3 regions of the Ruegeria sp. C6 genome follow, and region 1 is predicted to be linked to each of the others. Evidence: riboswitches for the same ligand, from Rfam matches in the RefSeq annotation. Region 1 holds a riboswitch; each other region holds the start of a gene.
What was found. A riboswitch is a leader RNA that binds a small molecule or an ion and turns the genes downstream of it on or off. The one in region 1 is predicted to bind cobalamin.
Positions count from the first base shown of each region.

Region 2: another riboswitch for cobalamin. It lies ahead of ACR0MJ_RS07830 (hypothetical protein); the one in region 1 lies ahead of ACR0MJ_RS08765 (DUF1636 family protein).
Region 3: another riboswitch for cobalamin. It lies ahead of ACR0MJ_RS11670 (DUF1636 family protein); the one in region 1 lies ahead of ACR0MJ_RS08765 (DUF1636 family protein).

Region 1 covers NZ_JBQFRW010000002.1:234,629-242,663, forward strand. Annotated here, with positions in the region: gene ACR0MJ_RS08750 (ATP-binding protein) at 1-1,641, shown strand, start outside; gene ACR0MJ_RS08755 (peroxidase family protein) at 1,638-3,299, opposite strand; gene ACR0MJ_RS08760 (catalase family protein) at 3,318-4,385, opposite strand; cobalamin riboswitch at 4,644-4,851, shown strand; gene ACR0MJ_RS08765 (DUF1636 family protein) at 4,954-5,310, shown strand; gene ACR0MJ_RS08770 (ABC transporter ATP-binding protein) at 5,307-6,092, shown strand; gene ACR0MJ_RS08775 (ABC transporter substrate-binding protein) at 6,111-7,058, shown strand; gene ACR0MJ_RS08780 (iron ABC transporter permease) at 7,060-8,035, shown strand, end outside.
Region 2 covers NZ_JBQFRW010000002.1:49,180-57,214, forward strand. Annotated here, with positions in the region: gene ACR0MJ_RS07810 (bifunctional 2',3'-cyclic-nucleotide 2'-phosphodiesterase/3'-nucleotidase) at 1-969, shown strand, start outside; RNA gene ffs (signal recognition particle sRNA small type) at 1,008-1,106, shown strand; gene rsgA (ribosome small subunit-dependent GTPase A) at 1,266-2,294, shown strand; gene ACR0MJ_RS07825 (alpha/beta fold hydrolase) at 2,331-3,188, opposite strand; cobalamin riboswitch at 3,310-3,530, shown strand; gene ACR0MJ_RS07830 (hypothetical protein) at 3,622-4,029, shown strand; gene ACR0MJ_RS07835 (phosphatase domain-containing protein) at 4,034-4,534, opposite strand; gene ACR0MJ_RS07840 (DNA polymerase III subunit gamma/tau) at 4,707-6,467, shown strand; gene ACR0MJ_RS07845 (YbaB/EbfC family nucleoid-associated protein) at 6,703-7,047, shown strand; gene recR (recombination mediator RecR) at 7,112-7,705, shown strand; gene ACR0MJ_RS07855 (hypothetical protein) at 7,861-8,035, shown strand, end outside.
Region 3 covers NZ_JBQFRW010000003.1:19,873-27,907, forward strand. Annotated here, with positions in the region: gene ACR0MJ_RS11635 (tripartite tricarboxylate transporter substrate-binding protein) at 1-285, opposite strand, end outside; gene ACR0MJ_RS11640 (response regulator transcription factor) at 394-1,062, shown strand; gene ACR0MJ_RS11645 (sensor histidine kinase) at 1,052-2,419, shown strand; gene ACR0MJ_RS11650 (ABC transporter substrate-binding protein) at 2,398-3,396, shown strand; gene ACR0MJ_RS11655 (class I SAM-dependent methyltransferase) at 3,521-4,132, opposite strand; gene ACR0MJ_RS11660 (glycosyltransferase family 2 protein) at 4,125-5,132, opposite strand; gene ACR0MJ_RS11665 (NAD(P)-dependent oxidoreductase) at 5,247-6,233, opposite strand; cobalamin riboswitch at 6,339-6,545, shown strand; gene ACR0MJ_RS11670 (DUF1636 family protein) at 6,631-7,011, shown strand; gene cobW (cobalamin biosynthesis protein CobW) at 7,008-8,035, shown strand, end outside.

The DNA.
Region 1 (8,035 bases):
GCCGCCATCGCTGCGTCGCCTGAACGTATCGTGGACAACATTCCCGCCACCTTGCATGACCTCCTGGCGCAACAGGTTGACGAGGTCGGAGAACTCCGACGTGCCGCGATCGAGGCCGCTGTTATTGGTGGTGCCTTTGGGGCGCCTTTGCTGGCTCAGATCAGTGAACTGACTGAAGACGAGTCCGAAGACGCGATCTTTGGGCTCGCCGCCACGGGTATATTGCAACATCTGCCCGGCGCGAATGACGACGCCGAAATGATATGGCGGTTCCGCCATGAATTGGTGCGTGAGGCGGCATATCAAAGCCTTGTGCGGGACCGTCGCATTCATTTGCATCGACGCACGGCAGAAGCCCTTGCCGCCCAACCGGAAGCCGCCCGACAGCCTGAACAAATAGCGCGGCACTGGGAACTGGCCGGTGAAACAACGAAGGCGGTGGCCGCCTGGTCGGAGGCCGCGCGGCTGAACCTGAGGCGGCACGCAAATCGCGAAGGGGCTCAGCATGCCCGAAACGGATTGCGGCTGTTGGACGAGTTGCCAGCAGACCAACGCGATGAAGCTGAATTGAACCTGCAATTCCTTCTGGCCGCTGCCGAACGCGTGCATGTCGGTTATGGTGCCAAGCCCGCAATCGATGCCTTTGGGCGCAGTTTTGAACTGGCTGAAAAGCTGGGCGACAGGCGTACTCTTGTGCGCGCGGGCAGGGGTCTGTTTACCGCTGCAATGGTCAAAGGTGATTACCAGAACGCCGAGCAATGGGGGCAAGCGATCATCGATGCGTATGACGATCACCACACCCGAATGGTCGGAAACTACATCTGTGGGGCCGCGCTGTCCCCGCGCGGTCGGTTTCAGGATGCGGCAGCAGCTCTGGAACAAGCGGCGTCTCATGCGGATGCGCATCGCGCCGAAGCTGGAAACAGCCCCGATATTGCAGCCGTGATACAAATCGAGAGTATGAGCGCGCTGGTCGACAGCTTTCAGGGCAAAACTGAAGTGGCACTCGCCAAAGCCAAGCGGGCAGTTGACGCCGCGATGGCGTCGGGCCAGCCCTTGATCATTGCAAATGCAATGCACTGGTTGACCGAAATCCACATGCAGATGGACCACCCGGATTATGCGCGTATGGCCAAGGCGCTGAGCGCGGCTGTTCAGGACAAGGGCGGCCCTTATTACCAAGCTGTTGCGACGGCCCATCTTGCCGGGGCTGCCATCAGAACCGGCGAGGCCACAGAGGGCGTGGCCATGCTGCAGGCCGCTTGGGGAAGGATGCACGCAACGGGTGCCGAGGCGGCTGGCGTGCTCGTCAACGCCGAGCTCGCACGGGGCTATCTTGCTCTGGGTGAGATTCAGAAAGGGTTGGATGCGGTGGAGGCTGGTCTGACATGTGCAGAAAACACTGACGAGCGGAACTATGAGGCTGAAATCCACCGGATCAAGGCAGCCCTTCTACTGGAACAAGGTGCTCCGTTCGACGCGGCTGAGGCGGCTTTGCGTGAAGCTATAGCCGTGGCGAATGATCAGGGCGCGGCGCTGTATGAATTGCGCGCGCTGAGTGATCTTGCCTGCATCCGGCCAGCCGATACGGAAGTTGCCGCGCGGATTACTGAGCTGGAAGAGCGCGCGGTCGCGTCTTAAGTCCCGCCGGGACGTCGACCTAAAGTGCAGTCTTCGGGTTGCAGGTCCAAGCCAACAAAACGCGCCAACTGCGAGAATGACGAAGTTTTCTTCAGCAACTGAAAACCTTTCTCTGAAAAAGTCTCAGCCGAGTACAAATTTTTGGATACCATCGGGTTGTTCATAAGCTGCGTGATCGCGTCATACGCCACCATCGATGTCATCAGATCGCCCATGATCACATCGCCCTTGTGCTGTTCCGCAAAGAGACCAGGGAACAACTCGACCCTATTGACGTCGCAATAGAGCCGGCTCAGGTCGGCAATCAATTCTTCCGCAAACGGCTGATCACCAATCATCTCAGTAAAGCTTGAATGCGGTTTGCGGCAGAAATGATGACGATAAGTGTTCAGCGACGGAAGACGCGCCTTACGCGTCAGGGCAATTGTAGCTTCGACAGGGGCAGGAGCACCGGGCGCAGGCCTTTGGAACAGGAAATCGGGCGTGTTGCGCAGCGACATGCGGGCCGCAGGTTGGCGCGACAATGATCGGATCATTTCCGCCAAGCCTGTTTGTTCGACCAGTCGTGGATTGAATCTGAACCCCTCCGGGCCAACTTGTGCGCCGTCGATTATGAATCGCTCGGGAATCATCGAATGCCAGCGGTAGAGCAAATTGAACTCAATCGCGATCTGGTTGGAATGATGCCACGGTTGCCAGCGATTGACGCCAACGGGTAGTTTGAAAGGCATATTGGCGATGTGGGCGATGTAGTCCTCAAGCACAAGCTTGATCAGCAATGCGATCAAGGTGCAGCGTGTAGTCTGGAACACACGCTCTTTATCCCAGCCTGATATGCCGCGCTTTTGGCGCCACAACAGATCGGCAAAGGTGTTATGGGCACGCAACATCAGTGTATTGATCGCGATATAGCCTATGGTACCATTGCCATTATCGAGCCCGGTTGCATGAAAATCGAGCAGTATCTGGTCAATCGCGTGATCGCTGAGACCCGGATGCGCCCGTTTCACCGCATTCCACAGCTTGCATGGATCGTGAAGGGGCTTTCCGCAATTCTCGCCAGTGGCAAGACTGCCATCAAAGGGGGGCGCAAGCTTAACACCACCGGATTGGTTCTTTTGAAACAGCTTCGGGGCCCACATCTCGCCTTGTGTATCCAGACGAAAGGCCAACCGGTGGGTTAATTCATAGGTATCGGGATCGCGTTCGCGCAGCATGTCGGTCTGAAAATCGTTCAGCCCGTAGATTTGGCACAGATCGACCTCGTGGTTCGAATCCGTCTGATCAACCGGTCCCTTCGCCCCAAAGGTGCGCAGGAAACTGTCAGTAAACCATTGTGCGGCCGAGATAAACAAAAGTGTCGATCCTTGCGGGCACATCAAGGTAAGCGGGCTGCCATCCATTTGTGTCCGTCGGCGAAAGAGATCAACAACTTCGCTTTCCGACGGCAGGACGGGTGAGAGGTCTTCTGGCGTTGTATGCCGACCGATCCAGCGATGGGAAAACACGCCGGGCCATGTCGTGTAGTCTGCGCCCATCGTATAGGGCCGCGGTCGGTGGATCTTCGCGGCGTTTGCAAGCCTGATCGCGGCCAAATAGCTCGTAACGGGTGGGGAGATCTCGAATCCGAGTTTGATCAGATCATCAACGTCCAGCATCAATACATCTCCGTTTGGTCATCGATTCGGGAACCGGGCGCGGGCCAAGCTCAGATAGGTTCTGAGCCGGATCGCATTAATCGGTCCTAAAGGTTCGTGATCTGCCGTGACACGCCAGGGCGAGAAGCTCATCGCGTCTCCATTCTGCGGATCAAATTCTGCACCTTTGGGAATCGTGATATCCGCCACGGGCGTGACGGTATGATGGTACGGATCAAGAGGTGCATCTGGTTGCGGGTCGCATGCCCACCCGATGCGATTGTCGAGCACATCGAATTCGTCGGCCGGGCGCGGGGGCTCAATCACACACAGCTCGAAGTGATTATCTCCATCGGCCACATCTTGCCGCAAACACTGCCCGATCCCATCTGGGTCGTCTACCGGATGTGCCGGAATTTTTGGTTTCGCGCTGCGGGCCAAGTATCTGACCGTTAGATCGGGGCCCAGCCGATACGGTGTTGTCGACCAGAAATGGACCTCAAAAGGCGAGTGCATATAGTTCGAGGCAAAACCACTCGCGACGCGAAACTGACGCTTGCCTTCACGAGTGAGGAAGGCGCGAAATCCTGCGCGCAGCCCTTTGGTGATCAACCTAAGGCTCCATTTTCGTCGCCCTTTGATCGCGTGCTGGACCGCTTGTAATGTGGCGACAAGCCTGCCCAATCGCTCATATTCATCGGGGACGTAGCTGGGAAACACATCCTGATCGACCAATACGAAATCGAACTCGTCGCTGAGTTGTGTGGTCCCCAGATGCGCAAGTGCCTCGGCGTCGATCAGCTTGGGGCCTGGCACGTCAAAAAGCTTGATCGCCATCCCGTGGGCATCCGATTTCCGGTCATCCAGATGCGCGCCGTTGGAAAAGCGAAGTGCGGCTGAATAGGCAGCGGGCTGTTCAAACAGGCCGTGACGGAACTGTTCTGGTAGATCGTTTCTGACAGTGAATGTTGCAGCCACGCACCCGTGACTGCGCCCATGCTGAGCCCTTAAGCGATGGCCTTTCCACCGTGCAACGGCCTCGAGATTGTGGTCAATGACATCATCAACAATATCCGGCGGCAATGCGTTTTGCGAAACATGCGTCAAAGAACCGTCTCCTTGGATAAACCCAGGCAATGATCAAACAGGGGTAAGGCGCTGACAAAGCTAAACCTCTAAATTTGTTCAGCTTACCTCAGATTGTCTAATTTCCAAACACACCAACTATGGACAGCCGTGGCCAGACAAATTCGGCGCGCAGCCCAACCCATTCGGTTGGTGCTACGGACACGTGGTTGCCCGCGCTCGATCCTCGACCAGAGTTGGGTGCCTTCGACTTTATCATTGACGTGTCCGGTGTTCTCGGGCACTCAATCGATTGATGGTTCCCGGTGGTGTTGCCGCGGGATGAAAAGGGAATACGGTGAGGTTTGCCAAAAGGTGCCAATTCCGTAACTGCCCCCGCAACTGTAAGCGGTGAGCAAGGCCAAACAGCCACTGGTCCACAGGGTCGGGAAGGTTGGCCGAGCGCGGACCCGCAAGTCAGGAGACCTGCCATCAGATGTTTAACCAACCCGGGGCGGGGCGTCCTGGAAGGAGGCTTTGATGGCGCGTCAATCGCGTGTTTACATTGTCGGCAGCTTCCGCATGCGCTTGGAAACAAGTGGAGTGGACCATGCCAGATACGCCTGATCATTTCATTCTAGTCTGCGAAAGCTGCACTGAAGGGCTGCCCCTTGATGAAATTTGCGATGCGTTGACCGGGAAATTACATCGCAGTTTTGCGATCCGCGCGTCGTCTTGCATGGCAGGCTGCGATAGTCCCAGAACGGTTGGGTTCCAGGCCGTAGGAAAGGCGCAATACCTTTTTGGTGGCATTCAGACCGCGGATGAGGTGCAGGCGCTGGCTGAGTTTGCAGCGCAGTATCGTGAAAGCCCGGATGGCTGGACAAATGCCACTGATCGCCCGCAGGCGTTGTTCAATAAAACCCTCTCGCGCATGCCGCGGATCGAACAGGGGGCATCGCAATGACGTTGCGACCCTTTCTGATTGCCGAAAACCTTGAGTATTATGCCCTTAACGGAGATGTCCTGTTGCAGGGCGTCTCGTTCGAGTTGGACGAGGGTTCCATTCTAGCCATCGCCGGCCCGAACGGGGCGGGGAAAACGACGCTTCTCAATCTGTTGTGCGGCGCTGAGCCGCTGGCACTTGGCGATGTTCGGATCAAAGGACGCAGTCTGAAACAGCTCTCCGCCAAAGAGCGTGCGCGCATGATCGCAGTGGTAGGTCAGCAGGAACTGCCCGATGGACGCTTGGCGTTACGCGATTATGTTGCGCTGGGGCAAATACCCATCCGTGCGGACCGCTCTACCGAAGGCCACGCGCAAGAGCTGGACCGGATTTTAGACCTGACCGGTCTCGCCAATCTCGCGGACAAGCGCATGGCCCAACTGTCTGGAGGCGAACGTCAGCGTGCCCATATCGCACGTGCTTTGGCGCAGAACCCTTCGTTGCTGTTTCTGGACGAACCGACCAACCATCTGGATCCTGATGCAAAAGGGCGGATGCTGTCTTTGGTCGCCGAGCTTGGGATCACCGTGGTCATGATCGTACACGATCTGGTCATGATCCCCGAATTCGCCACACACGTGGCGCTGATGAAATCGACCCTCATGATCGAGTTTGGGTCGGTGGACAAGGTGCTGACACCCGAAAGAGTCCGCGAAACTTTTGGCGTTGATTTCCTCTGCTTTCTCCACGAAGGCCGCGTGATCCCGGCGCTTGATATTCGAAGAACCACAGTCTCAACTTAGTCGAAGGAACACACTGAGATGAAATACATCTGGCCCGTGGCGTTGGCCACCGCCATGGCAAGCGGTGCTGCTGCGCAAGAAGTCACCGTAGACAACTGCGGCGAACCGCTGGTTTTTGATACCGCGCCCAAGCGCCTGGTTGTGCATGACATGAACATGACCGATATGGCCTTTGCATTGGGTCTGCAGGACAAGATCGTCGGCCTGACCGGCATCACCGGCTGGTACAAGACCAGCCCTGATTTTGATGCCCTGCGCGGCGACATCCCCGAGCTTGCGCCGAAATATCCGACCGTCGAAAACCTGGTGGCGGTTGAACCCGACCTGTTCTTTGCCGGTTGGTACTATGGCATGAAGCCGGGTGGTGATGTGACCCCAGATACATTGGAACCGTTCGGAATCAAGACCTTGGTTCTAACCGAAAGCTGTGTCCATCTGGACAAGGATCGCCCCGAAGCCAGCATGGATCTTCTGTTTGGCGATGTGTTGCGCTTGGGCAAGGTGATGCAAGTCGAAGACAAGGCCGAAGCTCTGGTCTCGGGCTGGAAAGAGCAGCTGGCAGCGATCGAAGCCAAGACTGCTGAACTGCCCAAGCCCCGCGTCTTTCTTCTGGATGGTCCTGCAGATGCTCCGTTTACCGCCGGTAAATTCGCGATTCCCGATGCGATGATCACTGCCGCCGGTGGTGAAAACGTCACTCATGACATGGACACGAGCTGGGGCCGCACTTCGTGGGAGGCCGTTGCCGCATCGAACCCGGAATTCCTGGTTTTGTTGGATTATCAGACCGGCAATGGTGCCGAGGACACCTTCAAGTTCCTGCAGGAACATCCCGTCATGTCGCAGACTGATGCCGTCAAGAACGAACGCTGGATCGGATTGCGCTACGAAGAGCTGACGCCCGGACCGGCAAATATCGAAGCGATCTCGAAGATGGCGCGCGCGATGCATCCGGGTCAGAGCTGATATGGGCCGATTGGGCCTGACGTTGTTGCTGGGGGCGGTCGTTCTGGCCGCCCTTTTGCTGATTTCCACAATCTACGGCACAACCTCGATACCTTTGTCCGAGACCTTCACCGCAATCTTGCGCGGTACCGGGTTGCAGGACGGAGAGATGTCGCCGCTGCATAGGATCGTATTCGACCTGCGATTGCCCCGCGCGTTGTTTGCAGCCGTGATCGGTGCCGGGCTGGGCATCGTTGGCGTGGTGCTGCAAACGACCACACGTAATGACCTTGCCGATCCATTTCTGTTCGGCCTGTCCTCGGGTGCGGCAGCGGGGGCGGTGTTTGTAATTACCGTGACCGGAGATATTCTGGGTTTCTGGACTCTGCCTCTGGCTGCCTTTTGCGGCGGTCTTGTGGCGTCGGGCATCGTGCTGGCGCTGGTTCATGGGCTTCGCACCAGCGCACCGGAAAAGCTGATCCTTGCGGGTCTGGCTGTGTCATTTTTGTTTTCGGCCATCACCAACTATCTGATCTTCGCCGGTGATAGCCGCGCCGCCCATTCTGTCATCTTCTGGATGCTGGGGGGGCTGGGCCTGGCCCGTTGGGAGACGTTCCCGCTGGTGTGCATCGGTCTGCTGCTGATCCTGAGCTATTCGCTTTATCGCAGCCGTTGGTTGGATGCGCTGCTGACCGGGGATTTGACTGCCGCAACTCTGGGTGTGCCGGTTCGGGGTCTGCGGTTCAGCATGTTTTTCACCGCAGCTTTGGCAACGGCCGTGTTTGTTTCCGTAGCCGGAGTGATTGGTTTTGTCGGTCTGATGGTGCCGCATATTGCGCGCGGGATCGCAGGTCCCCTGCACAAAAACCTTCTACCTACCGCCGCTATGGTTGGTGCTGCCTTGTTGACCGGCTCTGACATTCTCAGCAGGCTTCTGCTGGCTCCGCAGGAATTGCCGGTGGGGATCGTCACAACTTCAATCGGATCGGTGTTTGTGT
Region 2 (8,035 bases), 190 kb from region 1:
CGCATTACAGGCAGCCATGTCGAAGCACGGGCAATCGCTCAATCGGGCACAGAAATACCCGAATGCCCAAGGATCACAGAGCTGTTTGCGACCGGCCACGCTGCGACGCGCAAAAGGGTGACCAGGCCAGTGGGCACAATCCCACACACGCTACACAGCTACTTCTCATATTGCTTACCGGATCGCGGTCTGGCCTTGGTTGCGGCGGCTCAGGCCGCTGCCCTACGCCCGCATTTGGTCGATACCGACTGGGCAGATTTGCCGATCATATCGTCAGCCGCCCCGGCAAAGTTCGGCGGGCGCGCAGGAAGCAAGTACTACACGGATATCCCCTCAGGCGAGATTTCAGTTCGACATATCGCCGATCTCAGTGTCTTTCCTAATGAATTGCGCGCGGTGCTGGCCTCAGGTTCTCAGATTCGGGACTGGCTTGAGATGTCAGCCGGGCTGTTCCATCAACTTGGATCAGACGCCCCGATCGATCTTGCCGATCCTCAGCGCACGGGCTTCAATTTCGATGTCCTGCATGGCGTCACCTACCAGATCGATCTTTCGCAACCGGCGCGGTTCGATACGCTCGGTCGAGTGATTGATCCGGCATTTTCCCGCATTCGCAACCTGGAATTCGATGGGCAGCCGATTGCGCCTGACCAGAGTTTCCTTGTCGCCACCAATAACTACCGCGCCAATGGCGGTGGTCATTTTCCAATTGCGCGACAAGCCCGTATGATTGACCTGCCTCAGATCAGCATACAGGATATTCTATGCAAATACGTCGCGGGCACATTGCCCGCCGACCCACTCGCGCATGCACCGCGCCCCTTTTCTTTTGTACCAAACCAAAGGCAGGGCGCGATCCTGACAACGGGGCCGCGCGCGCTACACCATGTTGCAGAGCTTGCTGAGTATCATCCACGCATTCTGCCCGACGATGCGGATGGTTTCATGCGTATTCATCTGACCTTCTGACGGGTTGCCATTTTCAGGGGATGCACCTATATCGGCTTTGAGAGGTTGGCGCGGGCGAGCGCCTCGCCAACCTGGTCAGGTCCGGAAGGAAGCAGCCACAACGAGCCCCGCTTGGGTCGATGTCCAACCTCTCACTTAGAACCTATCAGCCGCAGGAGGGCGTTTATGATTGTAGCAAAAACCCTTCGGGCAGACCGGTTCTGATCCTTTCCGATCAACTGATTGCCTGAACACGTCGCCGGCGGATGCGCGATTGCCATTCGACGGGATTGCTGTTTCTGATCACAGGCAGACCAATGTTACTTTCCTTATCGGACCTCGGATGGTCCTCTCATTTCGCGGCTCAGCATACGGCTGATCCGTCTCTTCTTCCGTATCGCATCTCGGCCGTACACCGGGATCGACTGATCGGGCTGAGCCCTGAAGGTGAATCGCCTTTGTTATCTCCGGATCAATCAACCGGTGCATATGCCGTCGGAGATTGGGTTCTGGTGGATGAAAACAAACGAATACGCCGTATGCTGGACCGGCGAAGCCTGCTTCAACGCCGAGCGGCAGGTACCGGAGCTGCAGCGCAGTTGATCGCTGCAAATGTAGACGTGCTGTTCATCGTCAGTTCCTGCAACGCCGATTTTAATCTGCCACGATTGGAGCGGTATCTTGCGCTGGCGCATCAGGCAGGCTGCTATCCGGTGGTCGTTCTGACCAAATCGGACATGTGCGATGATCCGAGCCTTTATGTAGATCAAGCCCAATCGCTCGCCCCGTTTCTGACGGTACTTGCGGTCAACGCGCTGGATCACGGCGATCTCGAACAAGTTCTGTCGTGGTGTCCGAAAGGACAAACCAGCGCCTTGCTTGGATCATCCGGCGTTGGGAAAACGACGCTCGCCAACGGGATGACGGGGCAGGATCAGGCCACCGCAGGTATTCGCGAAGACGATGCGCGCGGCAGGCACACAACAACTGCACGCGCCTTGCATCGCATGCGCAATGGCGGCTGGCTGATCGATACGCCCGGCATGCGCGCGTTGCGTCTGCTGGATGCGCAGGAGGGGTTGGATGAGGTATTTTCGGACATCTCAGACCTCAGCCTGGATTGCCGCTTCTCGGATTGTCAGCACGAGTCTGAGCCCGGATGTGCGGTGCAGGCGGCAATCGACGCTGGTACGCTTGATCCCGCGCGGCTGGACCGCTGGCGCAAGCTGCGGCGCGAAGACCAACACAATTCCGCTTCGGTGGCGCAGGCCCGCGCCCGTGACAAGGCTTTCGGCAAGATGGTGCGCAGCGTGATGCACGAGAAAAAATCCCGTAAAGGGCTATAACGAAGCTGGGCACCGACCTACCGGTGCCCAGCGCTATCAGGCGATCAGCCTAGGCCAGACTGCCGCATTCCGTCTTGCGAATGCACCGATATGGCCGATCTTGGACACTCCGAATTCGCTTGGTGCAAGCAGATGGCGCCCGGCTTTGGGTCCATAGAGATCGGCAAGACGCCAGACAGCATCCGGCGGCACCATTTCATCATCTGCGAAGGTAAACAGATCGACACGTTTGCCCAAGTCTTTCCAGCGGGCGGCGGGCAGTGTCGTGCCGATCTCTGGCACATAGCTTTTGGGGGCGGTGCACCATTTGCGCCATTGCCAATAGACTTGGGCAGGCAGGTCCGATCCAAACCCGACCAACCGCCCGGGCAGGTAGCCAAGCGCCTTGACCACCAGCGGCGCGTGACCATACCAAAACAACGCCGCCAAAGCGCGATAAGGCCAAGGGTGATCCGCCAGCGTTACCAGACCCGAACAGACACAGATCATCCTGTCAATCTGATCGATATCGGGTTGGATCGGGCCAAACATTCCGCCCAAGGAATGACCGATGCTCCATAGCTTGGCCTGCGGAAACCGTCGGCGCATCTCGGCCCGGGCGGCTGGAATGTCGATCAACGCCCAATCGGCCATGGTGACATTTGACCGCTTTTGCGAACCCACCAAAGAGTGACCAAAATCCCGGTAGTCATAGGTCAGGCAGGCCATGCCCTGTTCTTCGGCAAGCCATCGGGCGAAGTACTGATAGTAATCCCTCGGCACCCCAGTCGCACCGTTTATGACGACCACCTTTTCGGGGTCGGCAACCGGACGGTAAAGCCGCGCCGACAACATTGCCGGGTCGGACGGGATCTGAAAATCCTCGGTCACAACCGCCAGCTGCGTGTCCAACATGGTGCCCTCCAATACCGACTGAACTGATCAGTTCACCCGAAGCGCCTCAAGTCAAGGTTGACGTGGCTGGACCGTACGTCACTTGCCTGACGCAATCTTCTTGACTCGGGCACGGCGCAGCCGCTAGCCATGGCGCGATGGTTCTCGCGCCCAATCGGGCCGGGATGAAAAGGGAACACGGTGCGGTTCTGCCCGGATAAATCCGGAAAGAACCTAGTCCGAGACTGCCCCCGCAACTGTAAGCGGAGAGCAATGCCGAGATACCACTGGCCTTGAAGGCTGGGAAGGTCGGCAAAGCGATGACCCGCAAGTCAGGAGACCTGCCATCGGATGTAGAACCGAAACTCGGGCGGGGTGTCCGGGACGGGTTTGATCGTGCTCCGCAACGACCAACCTGTGCCACGCCCTCGCCTTGCGCGCGGAGGGCGCATTGATGATCTGGAAGACCAAAACACACGAATTCACGGCGACCGTGTGCCAACGTACTGGCGCACCCTGCCCCGCATTGGCGCAGATGGCGCGGGCTCTGACGCAGGCCATGTCGTCTGCACAGCCGATCACAAAACCTGAGTTCGAAATTGAAGGCAGCATAGACCTGTCGCACTGCCCAGAGGGGTGTACCGCCCGCTTTCGCGCCCAATGTGATCAGATCCGCGTATTCTGCGGCGCCGATCCTGAAACTGCGATCGACCGGCTTGATGACTACGCTGACATGATGTTCGGGACCGAGTTCAGCAGCCTGCCCTCTGACCTGCTGAGGAACCATCCGTGCGCCATGCTTGAGGCTTCGCTTCTGGTACCACATACCGGTGGCGAAATCTCGCCACATGTTGGTGTCTAGGCCGTCAAACGGCTTGAACACGGGCCGGTTCAACGGCCCAAAGCATCTGGGCATTTGTCTCGACTGCGCAAGGACGCACCGTACGCAATCGCTTCAATGCCGCCTCAGGCCGTTCACCGCATTCAACCATCAGACGCAGAACCACCATCCCGGATCGGCCACAGCCACCACGGCAATGCACTAGCACACGGCCACCACCTGACAACGCCTGACGGGCAGTCGCGCCAACGCGGGGCCAGCGCTCCACAATCTCCTTGGGTGGCGTGCCAAAATCTTCGATCGGCAAATGCACCCATCTGCTGGCACGCCCCTGAATATCAGCGCCAAAATTCCGCGCACCATCCTGAATCATCTCGACCTCAGTGGTCATCGAGATCACAAGTCCCGGCTTCCAGTCTGCGATAAGATCAAGGTCTTCTGTATACGTTCCTCCACGCCCAGGCATTGAGGACAAGGCCAACGTACCTCCGCCAACCTGCAACGCATAAACCACCAGTTGCGACATAATCTCCCCCCAAACAAACTTCACCCAACAACATACTGGTCCAGTAAATAGAATAGAGTGGATTTTAGCCGCATACCCACGCATTCCAAAATGAAAATCGTCCCGGCTGGCTGTGGACGCGGGCGGCGGGGGCCTCTACGCTGCGGCGTAACGCGAATCCGACAGAGCAGACATGACCGAGACGCCCAGCCCCGCCTACCAGGTTCTTGCCCGCAAATACCGCCCCGAAACCTTTGCCGATCTGGTCGGTCAAGACGCCATGGTGCGCACTCTGAAAAACGCCTTCGAGGCGGACCGGATCGCGCAGGCCTTCATCATGACCGGCATCCGCGGTACCGGCAAGACGACGACCGCTCGGATCATAGCCAAGGGTATGAACTGCATCGGTCCCGATGGCAGCGGCGGCCCTACCACCGAACCCTGCGGTCAATGTGAACACTGCGTAGCCATCATGGAGGGCCGCCATGTCGACGTGATGGAGATGGACGCCGCCAGCCGCACCGGTGTCAATGACATCCGCGAGATCATCGACAGCGTACGCTATCGCGCTGCATCCGCGCGCTACAAGATCTATATAATCGACGAGGTTCACATGCTGTCGACCAGCGCTTTTAACGCGCTGCTCAAGACGCTGGAAGAACCCCCCGAACACGTGAAGTTCATCTTTGCCACCACCGAGATTCGCAAGGTCCCGGTGACCGTCCTGTCCCGTTGCCAGCGCTTTGATCTGCGCCGGATCGAGCCGGAGGATATGATCGGACTGCTGCGCAAAATTGCAGGTGCCGAGGGGGCACAGATTGCCGAGGATGCGTTATCGTTGATCACCCGGGCCGCCGAGGGATCGGCGCGGGATGCGACCTCGCTGCTTGATCAGGCGATCTCGCACGGGGCCGGTGAAACCAGCGCGGATCAGGTGCGCGCGATGCTGGGGCTGGCCGATCGGGGCCGGGTGCTGGATCTGATGGATATGATCCTGCGCGGCGATGCTGCAGGCGCGTTGACCGAGCTGAGCGGGCAATATGCCGAAGGGGCTGATCCACTCGCCGTCTTACGCGATCTGGCTGAAATCACGCATTGGGTTTCGGTGGTCAAGATCACCCCGGATGCCGCCGAAGATCCCACCGTTTCCCCCGACGAACGCGCCCGAGGTCAACAAATGGCCGAGGCTCTGCCCATGCGAGTCCTTACACGCATGTGGCAAATGCTGCTGAAAGCGCTCGAGGAAGTTTCCGCCGCACCCAACGCAATGATGGCTGCGGAAATGGCCGTGATCCGCCTGACCCATGTGGCCGACTTGCCTAGCCCGGAGGAGCTGATCAAGCGTCTGCAAGATACGCCTCCGCCGCCCAATGGTGGCCCCGGCAGGGGAATCGGTGCGCCGGGACATGCTCCTGCCGCGCCACAGGCTGTGGCCCGATCGGCCTATGCCGCATCGGGAATCGGCGGCAACGCAGGCGGGCCAACAGCTGCGCTGGCCCAAGATGTGCAGGCAGCGCTGGCACGCTATCCAACATTTGAACATGTGGTCGAACTGATCCGAGCCAACCGGGACGTGAAGTTGTTGGTCGAGGTCGAAAACGGCGTGCGTCTGGTATCCTACCAACCGGGTAGGATCGAGTTTGCCCCAACCGACAACGCCCCGACCGACCTGTCACAACGATTGGGCGCGTCGCTGCAGCGTTGGACAGGCAACCGGTGGGCCGTTTCTATTGTCGCTGAGGGCAACGCACCGACCATTGCCGAGGTACGGGACGCTGCAGACTTGGCCCTGAAAGCCGAGGCTGAACAGCATCCTCTGGTGCAAGCAGTGCTGACTCATTTCCCGAAAGCGCGGATCAAGAGCATCGAAACCGCAGAACAACGCGCCGCTCAAGTCGAAACCGAAGCCCTGCCCGAGGTCGAAGACGAATGGGACCCGTTTGAAGAGGACTGACTTTCGAGCATAAGCGCACCTCAACCAAATGCTCCCGCACCCGCCACGGGCCATCGGCTGGCACCGATACCCCTGAGCGGCTTTGGGCCCGGCAGCGCGCCTTGCGCGCTGCCGGGCCCAACGGGAGGAAAGGTCTTGCCAAAGACCTTGACGACGGGCGGGAGTATCCTGACCTCTTGTGCCGCACGGTTACGCTTCGTATCTAGGCCACAAATCGAGTGACAGGAGATTACCGATGCTAAAAGGTTTAGGCGGCCTGGGTGACATGGCCAAGATGATGAAATCCGCGCAGGATCTGCAGACCAAGATGACTGACATGCAGGAAGAGCTGAACACCATCATGGTTGTCGGCGAATCCGGTGCCGGGCTGGTCAAGGCCACCGCGACCGCCAAGGGCGAGTTGAAAGGTCTGGATATCGACCCGTCGATCTTTAACGGTGACGATAAGGAAGTGGTCGAAGACCTCATCCTCGCCGCGATCAAGGACGCCCAAACCAAGGCGCAGGAACGTTCACAGGCAGAAATGGCCAAGCTGACCGAAAGCATGGGCCTGCCCGCAGACATCAAGCTGCCGTTCTGATACACCCTCCTGACGGATCTATGGCCGGGGCGTGTTTCTCTGGCCCAATTGCGAGGGTCTCACGGTGAGTTCGAACAGTGACATCGACAATCTGATCGACCTGATGGCCAAGCTGCCCGGTCTCGGCCCCCGCTCGGCCCGCCGCGCAGTCCTGCACCTGATCCGTAAACGCGCCCTGCTGCTAACGCCGCTTTCTGACGCCATGCAGCAGGTAGCCGTAACTGCCCGTGAATGCCTGAACTGCGGCAATGTGGGCACCACTGATATCTGCGACATCTGTAACAACGAGGCTCGCGCAACCGGAGAGCTGTGCGTGGTCGAGGACGTCGCCGACCTTTGGGCGATGGAGCGTGCCGGGGTCTTCAAGGGTCGCTATCACGTTCTGGGCGGCACTTTGTCGGCTTTGGACGGGGTCGGCCCGGATGAATTGCGTATCCCCCGGTTGAAGGACCGGGTTGTGGCCGAGAGTATCACCGAGATCATCCTCGCCCTGAACGCCACCGTCGATGGCCAGACCACTGCCCACTACATCGCTGATCAGTTGGAGGGGCAGGTTCGTCTGACATCCCTGGCGCAAGGTGTACCGATTGGGGGCGAGTTGGACTATCTGGATGATGGGACGATTACGGCAGCGCTTAGGGCGAGGAAGGAATTATAGTCTTTTTCGCTTCAAAGATGAAATTTGTAACAACTAAGATGCAGAAACTCAAACCAGCAGTGCGTTCGCAGATCTTGGCACTAGGTGCTGTAGTGTTTAGCTGTCTCGCAAGCGCGGCGAGTCCAGAACATCTTAGACTAGCTGTGATCTCAAACATGGACGATCAGACACTTGATGCGTTTTACAATAGAATTGCCGCAGAAAACCCGGTCGTCGACCCCTTTGCTCGTCCAAGTGGAATCGATGATACAGACATACTTGTCATTCTGTTAGAAAACTGGGCGGACATTGAAATTCTTCCAAATGGTGGTCCCCTGGACCCATTATTTG
Region 3 (8,035 bases), on a different contig from region 1:
GACCATAAGCGTGCCGTGGTTGCTGTCGGCGTTTTCGATCAGATATCCAATGGCTTTACCACCGCCGCCGCCCGACATGTTTTCGTAGGATGCAGTTCCCACGAGACCCGCATTCGTCAGCGCCTCACCAGTGCCACGGGCCGTGCCGTCCCAGCCGCCTCCTGCGCCACCGGGGATCAGAAAGTGGATGCTATCTACGACCTCTTCAGCGAAAGTCGGTCCAGCCAGACCAATAGCGGTCACAGCCGCGATCAGGGCGCGACGGCCCAGTTTGATTGTCGTCATGAATTCCTCCCGTTTGACAACCGGCCGCAGTGCGGCTCAGATTATTCGAAACCTAAACACATCAACCTGACATCAACCTGTCATGGGTGAAATTACTATTGGATCCCGATGAAATTCCTCTTGGTCGAAGACAATCTGGACCTCGCCAATGCCATAAGTTCGCGCATGCGACTGGACGGGCATGTGGTTGATCACGCAGAGAAAATAGAAGATGCTGTGGCCTTTGTTGAAATCGATGAGTATGACCTGATCCTGCTGGACATCATGCTTCCCGACGGGGACGGGCGCGATTTCCTCAAACGGCATCGCGCCAGCCATCTGGACACACCTGTCATCGTTCTGACCGCCCGCAGTCAAGTGTCGGATCGAATCGGCTCACTCGATCTTGGGGCGGACGATTATGTCACCAAGCCCTTCGACCATGCCGAACTTGAGGCGCGCTGCCGCGCAGTGCTGAGACGCAAATCCGGCAAGACCAAAACGACGATTGAAATTGGCGGCGTCGTCTTTGATCCGGTTGCGGGTTATTTGACGGTGGGCGACGACATCGTCTCGCTTCGCAACCGCGAACTGCGCTTGTTGGAACTGCTGATCAACGCCCCCGGTCAGGTGTTTTCTAAGCAGAAGCTGGCGGACCGGTTGTTCTCCTACGACGACAATGTTTCGGACAATGCCATCGAGGTGTATGTTGGACGACTGCGTAAGCATCTGGAAAAATCGGACCTCAGGATCACAACGTTGCGCGGTTTGGGCTACAGGCTGGATCATGGCAATTAATCCAAATGTTTCCGGATCACTGCGAAACCGTCTTGCGCTAACGCTAATCGGCGGTGCCGCGATTCTGGCCCTCGTGCTGTTCTTTGCTGTCCGCGACTATGCAGTTCAGGTTGCCCAGCAAGGTCAGGACAACATTCTGGGTGCCTCAGTCACCTCGATCCTCGATGCCGCGGCGCTGCGTGGAGGCGAGCTTGAAGTCGATATCCCCTATGCTGCCTTTTCCATGCTGAGCACGCCGTCGGACGACCGGGTGTTTTATGCGATCTTTCAGGATGGCGAGTTCTTGTCCGGCTACGAAGATCTGGCCCCGACTCAAGGACCCGCTGATGGAAAATGGACCTTTCGCTTCGATGAAGTGCGCGGTGAAAACGTTCGTCAGGTCAGTGCCAGCCGTACACTGGTTGGGCTGGGAAATCAGACAGAAATCGAAGTGGCCTTGGGACAGACCCAAGATGCGCTGTCGGAGACGCTGGATCAAATCTCACGCAATGCTGGCCTTTTGGGATTGGGGTTCTTTGTGCTTGCGGCTGTATTGTCCTTCTGGGTGAGTTCGGCCACCATCGGCCAGCTCGACAGATTAACGACATCCGTCACCCGTCGGGGACCGCAAGATCTCAGCCCATTCAAAAAACCAGTACCGCGTGAAATGGCGCCTTTGGTGTCATCGCTGAATTCGCTGATGGGACGCCTGGACCAGTCACTCAGCCAATCCGAGGACTTTATCGCCGAGGCCGCCCATAGGGTCCGCACCCCGCTGGCAACGGTCAGGTCTTATGCCGAGGCGACGCTGCAACGGGTCGAGAGAGAAGACAACCGCGAGGCGTTACGATCAATGATGCGCGCCATCGACGAAAGCTCTCGGGCTGCGGGGCAACTACTGGATCACGCCATGATCACATTCCGCGCCGACCATCTGGAGCGCGAGGATATCGATCTGGTGACTCTGATCCGAGAGCTTGTCCAGCGCTTGACGCCCATCGCTGAAATGAAAGACCTTTCGCTTGCTTTGAGCGGCGATCCGCAGGTCATGTATTCGGGCGACCCCATCCTCATCCAAAATGCGGTGCGGAACATGGTAGACAATGCGCTTAAATATGCGCCAGCGGACAGTACCGTAGTCATCGATGTCGCAGGGTCACCCACAGCCCGGATCACGGTCAGTGACCAGGGGCCAGGCTTTCCGCCAGATGAAATCGAAACGCTCACAAGACGTTTCGAACGTGGTCAGAACGCGGCGGGAACCATCGGATCGGGCCTCGGGCTAACCATTGCCCAGGACGTCGCGGTCGCCCATGGTGGCACGCTGGTACTGTCAAACAAAGCGGAGGGCGGCGCATGCGTTATCTTGTCACTCTGATCCTATGCCTGTTCGCCTGCGGCGCAGGGGCTCAGGATTGGGAAGACCGACAAATATTCAACGAAAGTGCCGACGGCCCCCGACTGCGGGTCATTTCCAGCACCGATACCGCCCTGTTTGCGCCGCTGATCGAGGATTTCGTCGCCCAGAATCCAGCGATATCGGTCGAATATCTGGTGACCGGCACGGCCGATATCGACCGACGCGTCCGAGCCACGCCAGAAGCGTTCGACGTTGTCGTTTCCAGCGCGATGGACCTGCAACTGAAGCTCGCGAATGACGGATATGCGCTGGCGCTTAACGATCTTCCACACCCCCCTTGGGCGCAATGGCATCAAAGCCTGTTCGCCTTCACTTCGGAACCCGCAACCATCGTTGTCAACCGCACCGCGTTCGAAGGACAACCAATGCCGCAAACGCGGCAGGAACTGATCGAAGCGCTGCGCGCCCGCCCGGATGATTTTCGGGGCAAAGTCGGCACTTATGACGTGCGCCAGTCGGGATTGGGCTATTTGTTCGCGACGCAGGACGCCCGCGCCTCGGAAACCTATTGGCGCTTGATGGAGGTTTTGGGCGGCCTGGACGTGCGGCTGTATTGTTGTTCGGGCGACATGATTAACGACCTGGCGGATGGTACGATCGCGGTGGCCTACAACGTGCTTGGCAGTTATGCGGCGGTACGAACAGAAGGAAAGGATGCCCTTCAGATCATTCTGCCTTCGGATTTTCAGACGACGATGATGCGAACCGCCATGGTAACTGGCAAAAGCCGCTTGCCGGAGGAAGCGGAAACCTTTGTCCGGCACCTGACCACGCTGAATCCGGAATCAATGGCAGCACTGCCACTTCTGGACACGCAGGACTCCACGACCGAAAGCGCAGCGATTGCGCTGGACCCTGCGCTGTTGACGTTCCTCGATACGCTGAAGCGCAGAAAGTTCCTGTCTGCCTGGGAAAGTGCCGCTATTCAAAAATGATCGGACTTAGACAACAACCCTATCCGTCATCGCTGAACTTGTTGCTTAACACTGTTGACGCTGGAAGACATCAGCCAGCCCAGATTACGTCGCACGAATCTATAATCAGAAAAATGATCTCGGCTCAAAGTTTCTCGACGGCCACCTGCGCCCCCATGATGGCCTTGAGCCGCAGCCCCGCAGAATGTGCCCCGAGGAATTCGTGGAACGCACGCATCACGTCATCTTTCCACCACCCTCGCCTGTGATAATCGTCAAGCATGATTACGCCGCCTTCGATCATCTTGGGCAGCAAAGCATCCAGATCCGTTTTTACGCCCTCGTAGGAATGGTCGCCGTCCAAATAGGCAAACCCGATGCTTTGATCTTCAAACAGACTCAGCGCTGGTCGCGAATAGTCGCGAATGATCGAAATTTGCCCCTTGGCAATCTCGGTGCTGTATTTGCCCGTCACTGCCTCGTAAATTCGATCCATATCCTTTTGCGTGCGCGCTCCGGCAAGCGAAGCACCGCCATCCGGGTCTTGCTGTACTTGCCAGGGATCGATGAGGCACAATTTCGAGGGCTGCAGCTCTTCCAGCAGAATCCGCGAAAACTCGCCCTTCCAAACGCCAATTTCAACGCTCAGCCGTCCATGCGGCATGGTCTTGAGCATTTCGCGCCGCAGGGAATCCTTCCGCTCGCGCTGCTCAGCTTGCTTCTTGCGGCGATCCTCAGCAGATACAGCTTCACCCATAGACGTCTTCTCCGGTAGAGGAATTTTGCAACGCTTCAACCAGATCAACCCAGTCCGGTCTGGCTCTCAATTCTTCGGCTTTCGATCTGTGCCACTCACATGCTTGGTGATGGAGGTCTGCCAATTGCGGATCTGCCATCATCTCAGATTTGATGTCGTGCATAGCCGGCATGTGTTCCAGAATTGAGCGATCCTCAACATCATTGTGGTTCATCATGAGCCAGTACTTGAGCCCTTGATCCTGCCCCACATGATTGGTGCGCCCACGGTCGCGCTTGACCAAAAAGCTATCAGTGCTGCGCACAGCATAATGATGAATGCGCGCGAATTCATGGCTGAAACCACGCCATGCTTTCCATTTCACTTGGTCTGCTGGGTACAGGTTCCCGCCCGAATCCCGCCACAACACGCCTTCGTATGGCGCGTCAGGGTTCGGTGCATCTTCTGGATTGATCCTGGGACGATGGGCGCGAAAACGGCTGAATTTTCCGTTGTTGCGGAACAGCGTTTTGAACCCTTTGGTCCGGTGATGCGGATAGCCGTCTTCGGTGGCGGCCAGAAAGAAAGTCTCAGGTACAGGTCGATCAACGAAATCGTTCTGACCCGCGTTTCCGAACATGCGCCAGCAGATCGAGATCGCGTCCGCCACGCCACTGGCCTCAACGAGGCTTCTTATATCACTATTGGGCAAACGGATATTGATATACTCGTCCACATCCAAACTGAGAATCCAATCCGATGACAGATAGCTTGGGTGATTCCGCGCAAGCGAAAATGCACGAACCTGCGGCGCGGCGCGCGGACCCAGTCTGTTTCGTTCGTGGTGAGCCCAGCCAAGCACTTGCAACCGGTCACCCATGGCATCGGTACCATCAGCGCAATCATTGGTATAAATCAGAATGTCATCAAAACCGATTGCGTGGTTGTAGGCCACCCAATCGATCATGAAAGGCCCTTCGTTTTTCATCGTTGTTACGATGAGAAAGGTCTCATTCGTCATAAGTTGTTCTCTTGCCTGTGCCGGTGTTGGACTACTGTTGACCTATTTAGAATAGCCCCAGAATTTTGTCCAACCAGGTCGCCAGACAGCCGCAACGCTTGCCGATTATTTGATCTACCGATTCTGCGGGATCACCTCGTAACCCGGTTCTTCTGGCTCGTCGTCCAGCATCTCGGTTGGGAACCCTGGCGCCTGGATCTCCAGTCCGGTCGCGTCCTCTAGCCGCCTGATGATGTTCGGGGACAGTTCACGCTCACCATATCGCGCGATGCCATCTTCGAAAATCTTGATCATCAATGGGTTTATCTCAAGGGGAACTCCGGCACGGTCGGCGACCTCCTGAAACAGACCGATATCTTTTTTCACCAGGTCCATGGTGAAGGAAATATCGCGCGAGCCGTTCAGGATGACCTGACTTTCGGTCTCGTGCACGAAGGATGTGCCTGACGATATCTTGATCGCCTCATAGGTGGTTCCAAGGTCCATGCCGGCGGCCTTGGCTGTCACCAATGCCTCGGCGCAGGTGATCAGGTTGGCGGTAGCCAGATAATTGGTCAACACCTTCAGAACAGAGGCCGAGCCCAGATCGCCCGTGTGCAAAATGCGCCGCCCCATGGTGGTCAGGAATGGCAGGATACGTTCAAAAGTCTCACGATCACAGCCTGCGAAGATCGAGATATTACCCGTCGCTGCCCGGTGACATCCGCCCGAAACCGGGCAATCCACCGCTGCGCCGCCTCGTTCGATGACCATTGCGCCAAGGCGTTTGACTTCGGCTTCGTCGGTGGTCGACATTTCCATCCAGATTTTGCCAGGGCCGACCTCTGGCAACATTTCCTGCATCACCGCATCCGAGGCCGCAGGAGAAGGCAAACAGGTTATCACCGCATCGCAATCACGCATCAGCTGCGCCGGACTTTCGGCGGCTTTGGCACCTTTGGCGACGAATTCGGTCACCAGATCCGGGTTCAGGTCATGAACCGTCAGATCGATACCGTTTCGTAGCAGCGATCCAGATAGCTTGCCCCCTACATTCCCCAGCCCGATAAACCCTACCTTCATGCGCGGTATCCTCCTGTTCGCATCTTGCTGCCATGCCAGCACGTCGTTGCAGAAGTATCATGCCGCCCAGCGACCCCGACAGGTCGCTTTTTATCCGCTTTTTCACGGATCGGCGCGACTCGCTTGACAAGCAACCCTGCCCTGCCGCATGTCCCTTTCGTTGGTGTCTGCGAGAGCAGATGAAAAGGGAATGCGTCAGCGGTTTTTGCCGTCAAACGCAGCCGCCCCCGCGACCGTGACCGGAGAGGGTGCCCAAAGCCACTGGCAGTATGGCCGGGAAGGCGGGACATCCGACAGAGGCCTCCTCTGACATCCGCAAGCCGGGAGACCTGCCAACGCCCGAAGATGAAACCGGACGGGGTGTTCCGGTGTGGGGCTGTGATCGGCCCGCATGAAACCCCGTCCCCCACGAAGAGGATTTGGGGGGATGAGAGACATGACCGAGACCGCACCGGTCGAACTGCTGGTTTGCACTACCTGCCGTCGCGGGCTGCCTGTCGAGGATGACGCCCAGCGCCCCGGCACGTTGCTGCACAAGGCGCTTGAACAGGCGGGCCTGCCCGAAGGCATTACCTTGAAAGCTGTGGAATGCCTGTCGAATTGCGATGAAGGCTGCTCGATCGTGCTACGCGGAGGACCGGATCGCTGGACTTTCGTGTATGAGCATCTGAACGAGATCGACCATGTCGAAACCATCGTCGAAGGCGCAGCCAAATACCTCGCCACCGAGGACGGTTTGGTCAAATGGCGCGAACGTCCCGAACATTTCCGCAAAAACTGTGCGGCCCGCATTCCCCCGATTGGAGCCCTGAAATGAGCAATCTCGAGAAACTCCCCGTCACTGTGATCACCGGCTTTTTGGGCTCGGGCAAAACCACACTGGTGCGCCATCTGATGCAGAACCCGCAGGGCAAGCGTCTGGCGGTGGTCGTCAACGAATTCGGCGATGTCGGCGTCGATGGCGATATCCTGAAGTCCTGCGCCATTCCTGATTGCCCGGCGGAAAACATCATGGAACTGGCCAATGGTTGCATCTGCTGCACCGTGGCCGATGATTTCATCCCGACCATTGAAGCCCTGATGGCACTAGAGCCGCGCCCCGATCACATCCTGATCGAAACCTCCGGTCTTGCCCTGCCAAAACCGCTGCTGAAGGCGTTCGACTGGCCCGATATCCGCTCGAAAATCACCGTCGATGGCGTGATTGCTCTGGCCGATGCCGAGGCCGTGGCCGCTGGTCGGTTCGCTCCGAATGTCGAGGCGGTGGATGCGCAACGCATGGCAGATGACTCGATTGATCATGAAACTCCCTTGTCCGAGGTGTTCGAGGATCAGATTTCCTGCGCCGACATCATTCTGCTGACCAAGCCCGATCTGGCTGGCCCGGAAGGCGTTGCGAAAGCGAAAGAGATCATCGCCGCCGAAGCGCCCCGCCCCATGCCCGTGGTCGAAGTGGCCGAGGGTGCCGTGGACGTCCGCGTCGTGCTGGGTCTAGAAGCCGCGGCCGAGGATGACATGGACGCGCGTCCCAGCCATCACGACGGCCATCACGATCACGAGCATGACGATTTCGAAAGCATCATCGTTGAACTGCCCGAGCAAATCGATCCGATTGATCTGGTCGCCAAGATTGAACGATTGGCCAACGAGTTGAATATCCTGCGCGTCAAAGGCTATGCCGCCGTTCAGGGCAAGCCCATGCGCCTACTGGTTCAGGCCGTCGGTGCGCGCGTGCGTCACCAATATGACCGCCCGTGGGAGCCCGGCGAAGACCGTCGCTCGCGCCTTGTGGTCATTGCCGAGCATGACGATATCAAAGAGGCCGAGATCCGCGATATCCT